DNA from 2 places in the Blastopirellula retiformator genome. Region 1 is predicted to be linked to the other one. Evidence: riboswitches for the same ligand, from Rfam matches in the RefSeq annotation. Region 1 holds a riboswitch; the other holds the start of a gene.
What was found. A riboswitch is a leader RNA that binds a small molecule or an ion and turns the genes downstream of it on or off. The one in region 1 is predicted to bind cobalamin.

Region 1 (3,737 bases):
TATTGGTGGTGATCGCCATCATCGGCGTGCTGATCGCGCTCTTGTTGCCGGCGGTGCAGCAAGCCCGCGAAGCGGCGCGGCGGATGAAGTGCACCAACAACCTGAAGCAGATCGGCTTGGCCCTGCACAACTATCACGATACGTACGGCCGCTTGCCAGCGTCCTACTATCGCGACCCCGACTACTACAATCGGGGTTGGGGCTGGAGCGTAATGATCTTGCCGCAGCTAGAGCAATCGAATCTTTACGATGCGCTGGAGGTTTCGACGATGCCGATCCCCCGCGATCCTGACGAACGAACCCAAACGCCGCTGACCGCGTTTCGCTGCGCTTCGGACACCGGCCCCGATCTTAATCCCGATCGAAATGACCAAGGGATGTCCAACTACGTCAGCATTCAAGGCGCCGACAGCGCCGGCGGTTATCGATCCAGCTCTGCAGACCTGGGAGACTACGGCGGGTTCATGTTCCAGCTTAGCGCCCTGAAGTTCCGCGACGCCACCGATGGCCTTAGCAACTCGATGATGGTCGGCGAGCGGGCCTACGTCGACAAGGCGCCGGAACGCCCCTGGCTGGGCGCTCAATGGGTTGGCGTTACCTATGGCGCCGGCTACGCCGGAACGATGCGTTGCCTCTGGGGCAACGACGACTACCGCATCAACGGCGAAGCGACCTGGGCGATCTCCAGCAACCACCCCGGCGGCGCCCAATTCCTGCTCGGCGACGGTTCCGCCCGCTTCATCGGCGAAACGATCAACGGCGACACCCTCATCCGCCTGGCCCAGCGGAACGATGGCGAGGTGATTGGGGAATACTAATCTCTTTCGCGAAGAACAGCGTACCGGAAGCCGTCTGCCAGAATTGGCAGGCGGCTTTTTGCGTTCTTGTTTGGTCGTCCCAATACTAGGACGAAGTCGGATCAATTCCATAGAGCTCTTTGATGCGATCCGCCGCGATGAAATCGGACGCGGAATTATAATTGTTAGGCTCCGCCAAGAGCTGCTTGTATTGCTCGAAAGCAGCTTCTTTGTCCGGTCCGAGATTGACCTGACGACCATTGAGAGTGACATACCAGAGGCCCCGCTTCGGGCGGAACCAGGGTTTGGGAAACTTACGCATTGAACCACCTCCCGACCTGTTGTGAAAACAGAGAAAGGACCGAGAGGTCTTTTGCGGGTCCTAGTCAGCACTACCTGGCTAGGACCTTTTTTCGTGACAAAATCAGTGACTATGTCACGTATCGTCGTTGTAAGTTTAGTACGGATGGCAGGATTCGAACCTGCGACCTTCGGTTTCGTAGACCGACGCTCTATCCAGCTGAGCTACATCCGCATGCTTACCTGTGATGACTTGCGTCCCACGGCAGATCACAAAGTTTAGCCGCACTCCGCGCATGCGTAAAGGGGACGCTGGGCGATCTTGGCGTTCATTTGCGAAAAAATTGCTCTCGCCTAAACGGTTGCAGGCATTGGGGTTACTTGCGGCCTCTACGTTGGCGGCCTCTGCGCCGGCGGCGGTGAGACCCGGTTTACGGCTTGCAGCGATTATTTCCCCTCGGCTTTGGTCGCTTGGCGGTGAGCCGTCCGTTTTTGTCTCCGACGTGCCGGCGACGGGCCAATGTAGGTTGACGACTTCCTTCTCTATCGGATAGCTTGGCGACGTGATTGGTTCGCTCCCTTTTTGTGGAGCGTCGAAAGAGGGAACTCCGGTGAGAAACCGGGACAGCCCCCGCTGCGGTAACCAGAAACGAACGCCGTCGGTAAGCACTGATCCTCGTCGGGTTGGAAAGCAACGGCCAGTAGGAACCGCCCAGCCCAACGGCTCGGCCCAGTCTGGAAGTCCGAAGACCTGCCAGTCGCCTGCATCGCTTGATGCGGTTTCGTCATACGCCTTCGGGGATGGAGGCGCCATGGAGATTCCTACGATGACATCGTTTCTCGATGTGCGCGCCTGTGCTGCGCAGCGGCGAACTCGCTCGCCGTTTAGTCGCTCCCACGCTTTGTAGCGACTGAGCAAGTTTCCGCCGGTTTTCTTATTCGTTTCGCGCGCAGGATCTGTTCCGACATTGCTATCCGGACGCCGCTCCTGCTGCGCGCTACCTGCGCATTTAATAAGGTAAGCGTACATGCAATCTGCAAATTTAGGTTTTCCTCGCATTGGTAAAGATCGTCAGCTCAAGAAGGCGGTCGAGTCGTATTGGGCCGGCAAGTTGCCCGCGCCACAGCTGCTTCAGGTCGCGGCCGAATTGCGGGCCGAGCATTGGCGTCTGCAACAAGCGGCCGGCATCGACTCGATCCCCTGCAACGACTTTTCGCTGTATGACCAGATGCTCGACATGGCGGTCGCGCTCGGCGTAATTCCGCCGCGATTCGCCCAGCTCGACGTTTCGCCGCTCGAACGCTACTTCTTGATGGCCCGCGGTCAGGCGCCCGGCGTAGAGCTGCCGCACGAAGTTCCGGCGCTCGAAATGACCAAGTGGTTCGACACCAACTATCACTACCTGGCGCCCGAGTTTGAGCACGACCAAGCGTTCGCCGCCGACGCCGCCAAGCCGAGCGCCGAGCTGGCCGAAGCGGCCAAGCTGGGCATCGCGGCTCGGCCGGTGGTGATCGGCCCGGTCACCTTTTTGACGCTCGGCAAACTGCGCAGCGCGACTGGCGATCGCTTCGATCTGCTCGACGCGCTGCTCCCCGCCTATGTCGAACTGCTTCGGCAGATCGTCGCAGCCGGAGCAACCTGGGTCCAGATCGATGAGCCGATCTTGTCGACCGACCTGGGCGACCGGCAGCGGGAGGCGCTGGTGACGACCTACCGCACGATCGCCGCCCAACTGCCGCAGTTGCAGGTGATGCTGGCGACCTACTTTGGTCCCTTGGCCGAGAATCTGACGCTGGCGGCTCAGTTGCCGACGGCCGGCCTGCACGTCGACCTGGTTCGCGGCCAAGAGGACGCCCCCTTGTTGGTTGACGCTTTGCCTGCCGACAAGATCGTTTCGTTGGGCTTGGTCGAAGGCCGCAACGTCTGGAAGGTCGACGCCGCCGCCGCAATCGCGCTGGCGACGCCGCTGGTCGAAAAAATAGGCGCCGACCGCGTGCAAATCGCCCCCAGCTGTTCGCTGCTGCATGCTCCAGTCGATCTCGACGCCGAGACTGAACTGGACGACGAACTGAAAAGTTGGCTCGCGTTCGGCAAGCAAAAGTTGGCCGAGGTCCAACTGCTCGCCACGGCGCTGCAAGGCGACCAAGACCAGGCGACCCGCACTGCGTTGCGGGCCAATCGTCTGCCCCATGTCAGCCGGCAAACCTCGGAACGCGTCGTCTCGCCATCGGTGCAAGGTCGCGTTGCATTCGTCGACGAGCACATGCAGCGTCGCCGCAGTGCATTTCCACAGCGGCGCCCGGTTCAGCAGACGGCGCTCGGCCTGCCGGCGTTTCCGACCACCACGATCGGTTCGTTTCCGCAGACGAGCGAAATCCGCCAGGCCCGAGCCCAACATCGCCAGGGGACGATCTCGCACGACGACTACGTTGCCACGATGCAGGCTCAGATCCGCGAAGTAATCGCCTTTCAGGAAGAAGTCGGCTTGGATCTGCTGGTCCATGGCGAGCCGGAGCGGAACGACATGGTCGAGTACTTCGGCGAGTCGCTCGATGGTTTTGCAATCACCCGCAACGGCTGGGTGCAAAGCTACGGCAGCCGCTGCGTCAAACCGCCGATCATCTACGGCGACGTTTCGC
Region 2 (3,737 bases), 250 kb from region 1:
GGCGACGCCGCCAGAATTTAAGTAGAAGGCGTTGCCGAAAACTAGCAGGTCAATCCCAAAGGGATTCGCGATATCGTTGATCACGGGGTCTGCGAAACTGACGGTCAAATGACCGCCAGGACCGATCTGGGCGATCTCACTGCTTTGGTACGGAGAGTAGAAGACGCCGACTTGGCTGCCGAAACCAGTATCGCGAGTTGGCGCGCCGAGGGCTTGCGTCCCTCCGGCCGAAGTGTAGCCGCTGCTCGCCGCGTAACCCGGATCGTAGTCGACGATTGCATTGGCGAAGTCCGCCATGGCATGCCGCGAGGCGAGATGGCAGGTCGCCAAAATCGCCGCGATCAGACCGAGCAGGCGCAGATGGATGCACATGAGATTCCTAAGTGGAGTACGTTTTCAAAGATGAACGCGCATGCGATCTAGGAGTTGTTGGCGGACCGGCGACGACGGCGAAGCAGCGCTAGGCTGACGCCGGCGATTCCCAACAAAGCCAAGCTGCTCGGCTCGGGCACGGCGTTCACTTCGGCCGCGACCGGGTTGGTCGCAAAGTTGCTGAAGTTGAACGTCGGCGAAAAGGCGTAGCTGTCCCAATCGTTGTTGGCGAGTTCGCGACCTGACATCCCGCTCACGGCCCCGGTCCAAGAACCGCCATCGTACGGATTCGTCGGATCGCCGAGGCCATCCAGTCCAGCGACGCCATAGATCCAAAAGCCGGTGAACCAGCCTTCGTGATAGAGATCGCCGGAATCGAGCGCCATGCCGCCATCGGCAGGAGCCGCAACCCCTGCGATGCCGTTGGCGTCAAAGACGCTTCCATCGTCCAGGCCAAACATGCCGTCGTCGTTGTAGTCATAGCCGATGCCATACAACGAGACGCCGTACGGACCGACCACAGCATCGATCTTCGCGTACAAACGCTCGTCCGCGGCGACGATCGCGCGGAACATGTCTTCGCCGGTGGCGGTTCCGTCCCAGCGATAGCCCCAAGTGAGCGCTGGCGGGGTGTCGCTACCTTCGCCCCAGTCGATCACCATCGCCGCCTGGTTGGATCCCGATCCGACCCAATAGTCGATGTCGTCGAAATCAGTAACGGCGTCCGCAAAGCACGTCGCCGGCAGCAGCGCCAGTAGAAGGGCCGTGAAAAGTCGCATCCGTCTCTCTCCGCAAATGATTTGAATACAGGTGTAGTTGTGAATGTTATTGAATTTGATCCGAGGGAACTTCGCCGCCCGACTTGGTGAGAATGCCGTTCAGCGCTTCCTGATCGACCGTCTCGGCCAGAAATTGAACATGTCCGTCGCAAAAGACGAGATGGGCGCCGCCTGGATGGGGACTGCCGATGTCGTTGCCCAGGCCCGAGACCGCGTTGATCGGCGTTGATCCTTCTTGGGCGAACAGATTGTTCCCGTTGGCCCATTCGTTTTCGGTCACGCGGCGGCGAATGGTCTCGGCGACTAGCGCGGTGTGCGATAGTCCATCGGCGACATCGCGGTGTTTCATCGCTTCTTCGTACAGCATCACCCCCAGGTACTGAGGCGCCAGGTTGTGTTTGCTGTTGGGATCGGTCGCTTCTCGACCTGACCCTTCGACCCCATAGACGCCGCAGTAGTCGGTAAACGCCATGTCTTTCCACAGGCCTGTCGTGTTGAGCTCGGTCGGATCAGGCGTGCTAGGGCAAAGGAAGACCGTCAGCAGATTGGCGCCGGCTTCCCTGTTGGGCGACTGGTAGGAAGGGACCGACAGATCGAACTGCTGGTACAGGGCGTCTTGCTCCAGGTAGGGAAGGATCTGGATGTTCCACGACAGAAATCGTTGCGGCACGAACGGCTGGCCTGCCGCCGGCGCTTGGAACCGACAGCCAATGCAGCCGACCGGAAATTTCTTGAGAGCCGATTCATGGAGATGAATCGCCAGGCCGACTTGCCGCAGATGATTCTTGCAGGTCGTTTTTCGCGCCGCCTCGCGAGCGGCTTGGACCGCCGACAGCAGCAATGCGATTAGCACGCCGATAATGGCGATCACCACCAGCAGTTCGACCAGCGTGAAGCCATCGCGACGAGAGCGGTTGGTCAGGTTCGGATCGTTTCGCCGCTCGCGAGACAAACGAAGAATACGCCGCTTATCCTCGTCGTCGGCAAGCGGCCAACGAGCGATTTCCTGGATCGTTCGTCCACATCCGACGCAATCGTTCTCCGGCGTGCGCAATCGGCATACGCCAGTGCACGGAGAGAGGGGCGAACTCTCGACTACATGCAGATCGCAATCGGAATGACTTGCAGCCATGAGTGAATACCACAGACACTCGTGGAGCGAACAGGGAAGGGGACCCAATCCTGCAGGAATCAATGAATACGAGCGCGCGAAGGAGCGACTCCCGCGGCTTGATCGCAAACATCTCAACGACCGCCCCAATCCAAGAGGGCGCCAAATCGTCTGTTCCTCGGTAGGTCTTCTGACTTACCCCTGTTCCGCGCTCACTACCTTCTCATCCGCAAACCCTTTACCGGGCGACGCGAACAATGGTCTATCAACGTATGGAGCGACGGGTGCGATCACTCAAGATCGCGGGGGCACACAGCGGCCGGACCGTCCCGGAATTTCACCGGAGTTCCCTGTTCACCATTTTCACTAGCGAGTGAAAAGGCCACCGAGGACCGACAGAGTTTAACCAACCAGCAGATCGCGTCAACCAGACGCATGCCAGCGGATGCCTAGAGAGCGGCCGCGGCGATAGACGAGCACTCAATCTACTGGGCGGACCGAAACATCCGTCGGCCAACCAAGGCCGTTGAAACAGCCTCTTCGAAATAACACGGCCTCCATCGTGAAATGGAGGCCGTCAATTTTCACTTGGGCGCCGAGCCATGGCTCAACGCGCCCTTAATGTCCAGCAATTGCCAGCGTCCTAGGCGGCCAGCGCCGTCTGACGCTTGCGGAAGAACAGGGCCAAGCCAACCAGGCTACCCATGCCCAACATCGCCCAGGTACCGGGTTCCGGCACGACAGCGGCGAACTGCACATTGTCGACGGTGACCATGTCGCCGCCCGACAGGTTCGCACTGCGAAGACCGACATAGCCGATTTCGCTGAGGCTGCCGCCCACGCTGGTGCTGGCGTAAGCGTCGGCCGTACCGGCCAAAGTGACCAGGTCGGCCAACGGGCTGGTGTTGATGCCGCCGAAGACCCACATCTCCATCTGGTCGAACAGCGTGCCGCCGGTCTTGGAGAGCTTGCTGAGGATCGTGACCGTACCCCCTTCGGTGTCGAGATCGTAGTTGGCGAAGGTTCCACCGGTGCCTGATAGGCGAAGCATCAGGTCATTTGTTCCCGAGCCCCCTTCGTTTCCCTTCAGGCCGATGGTCGGATCGGTAAAGCCAGGGTTGAAGGTTCCGGTGTTGTTCATCCACAGGGTGACGAAGTCATTGTCGCCCATCGTTCCCAAGTAGGACGCATCCAACGTGAAGCTCATGTAGAAGTCGCTGTCCATCGTGGAACCGAGTTTCGCAACGGCCAACGAGTTGCCATTGCTTCCGGTCATCGTAACGCCGGAGGTCAGGTCGGCGCCCGAAACGATCGACAACGGGACTGGCATCGTGTCGGCATGAGCGGTCGCACTCATTGCCACGGCGATAACCGCCATCGATACCCAAGCAAAAAACGGTCGCTGCAGTTCCATTACTATGGCCTTTTTAAGCTGGATGATTTACGAGGACTGTTCACCCGCGATAGGGTGGAAG

Region 2: it holds a riboswitch for cobalamin, as region 1 does, so the genes downstream of both, Enr8_RS10195 (DUF1559 family PulG-like putative transporter) here and metE (5-methyltetrahydropteroyltriglutamate--homocysteine S-methyltransferase) in region 1, are expected to answer to the same signal.

The regions. Positions count from the first base shown of each region.
Region 1 is NZ_SJPF01000002.1:444,472-448,208, forward strand. Features, by position in the region: gene Enr8_RS09170 (DUF1559 domain-containing protein) at 1-818, shown strand, start outside; gene Enr8_RS09175 (hypothetical protein) at 904-1,119, opposite strand; tRNA gene Enr8_RS09180 (tRNA-Arg) at 1,259-1,332, opposite strand; cobalamin riboswitch at 1,649-1,870, shown strand; gene metE (5-methyltetrahydropteroyltriglutamate--homocysteine S-methyltransferase) at 2,126-3,737, shown strand, end outside.
Region 2 is NZ_SJPF01000002.1:698,393-702,129, reverse strand. Features, by position in the region: gene Enr8_RS10205 (PEP-CTERM sorting domain-containing protein) at 1-372, opposite strand, end outside; gene Enr8_RS10200 (PEP-CTERM sorting domain-containing protein) at 420-1,151, opposite strand; gene Enr8_RS10195 (DUF1559 family PulG-like putative transporter) at 1,198-2,283, opposite strand; cobalamin riboswitch at 2,426-2,667, opposite strand; gene Enr8_RS10190 (PEP-CTERM sorting domain-containing protein) at 2,906-3,640, opposite strand.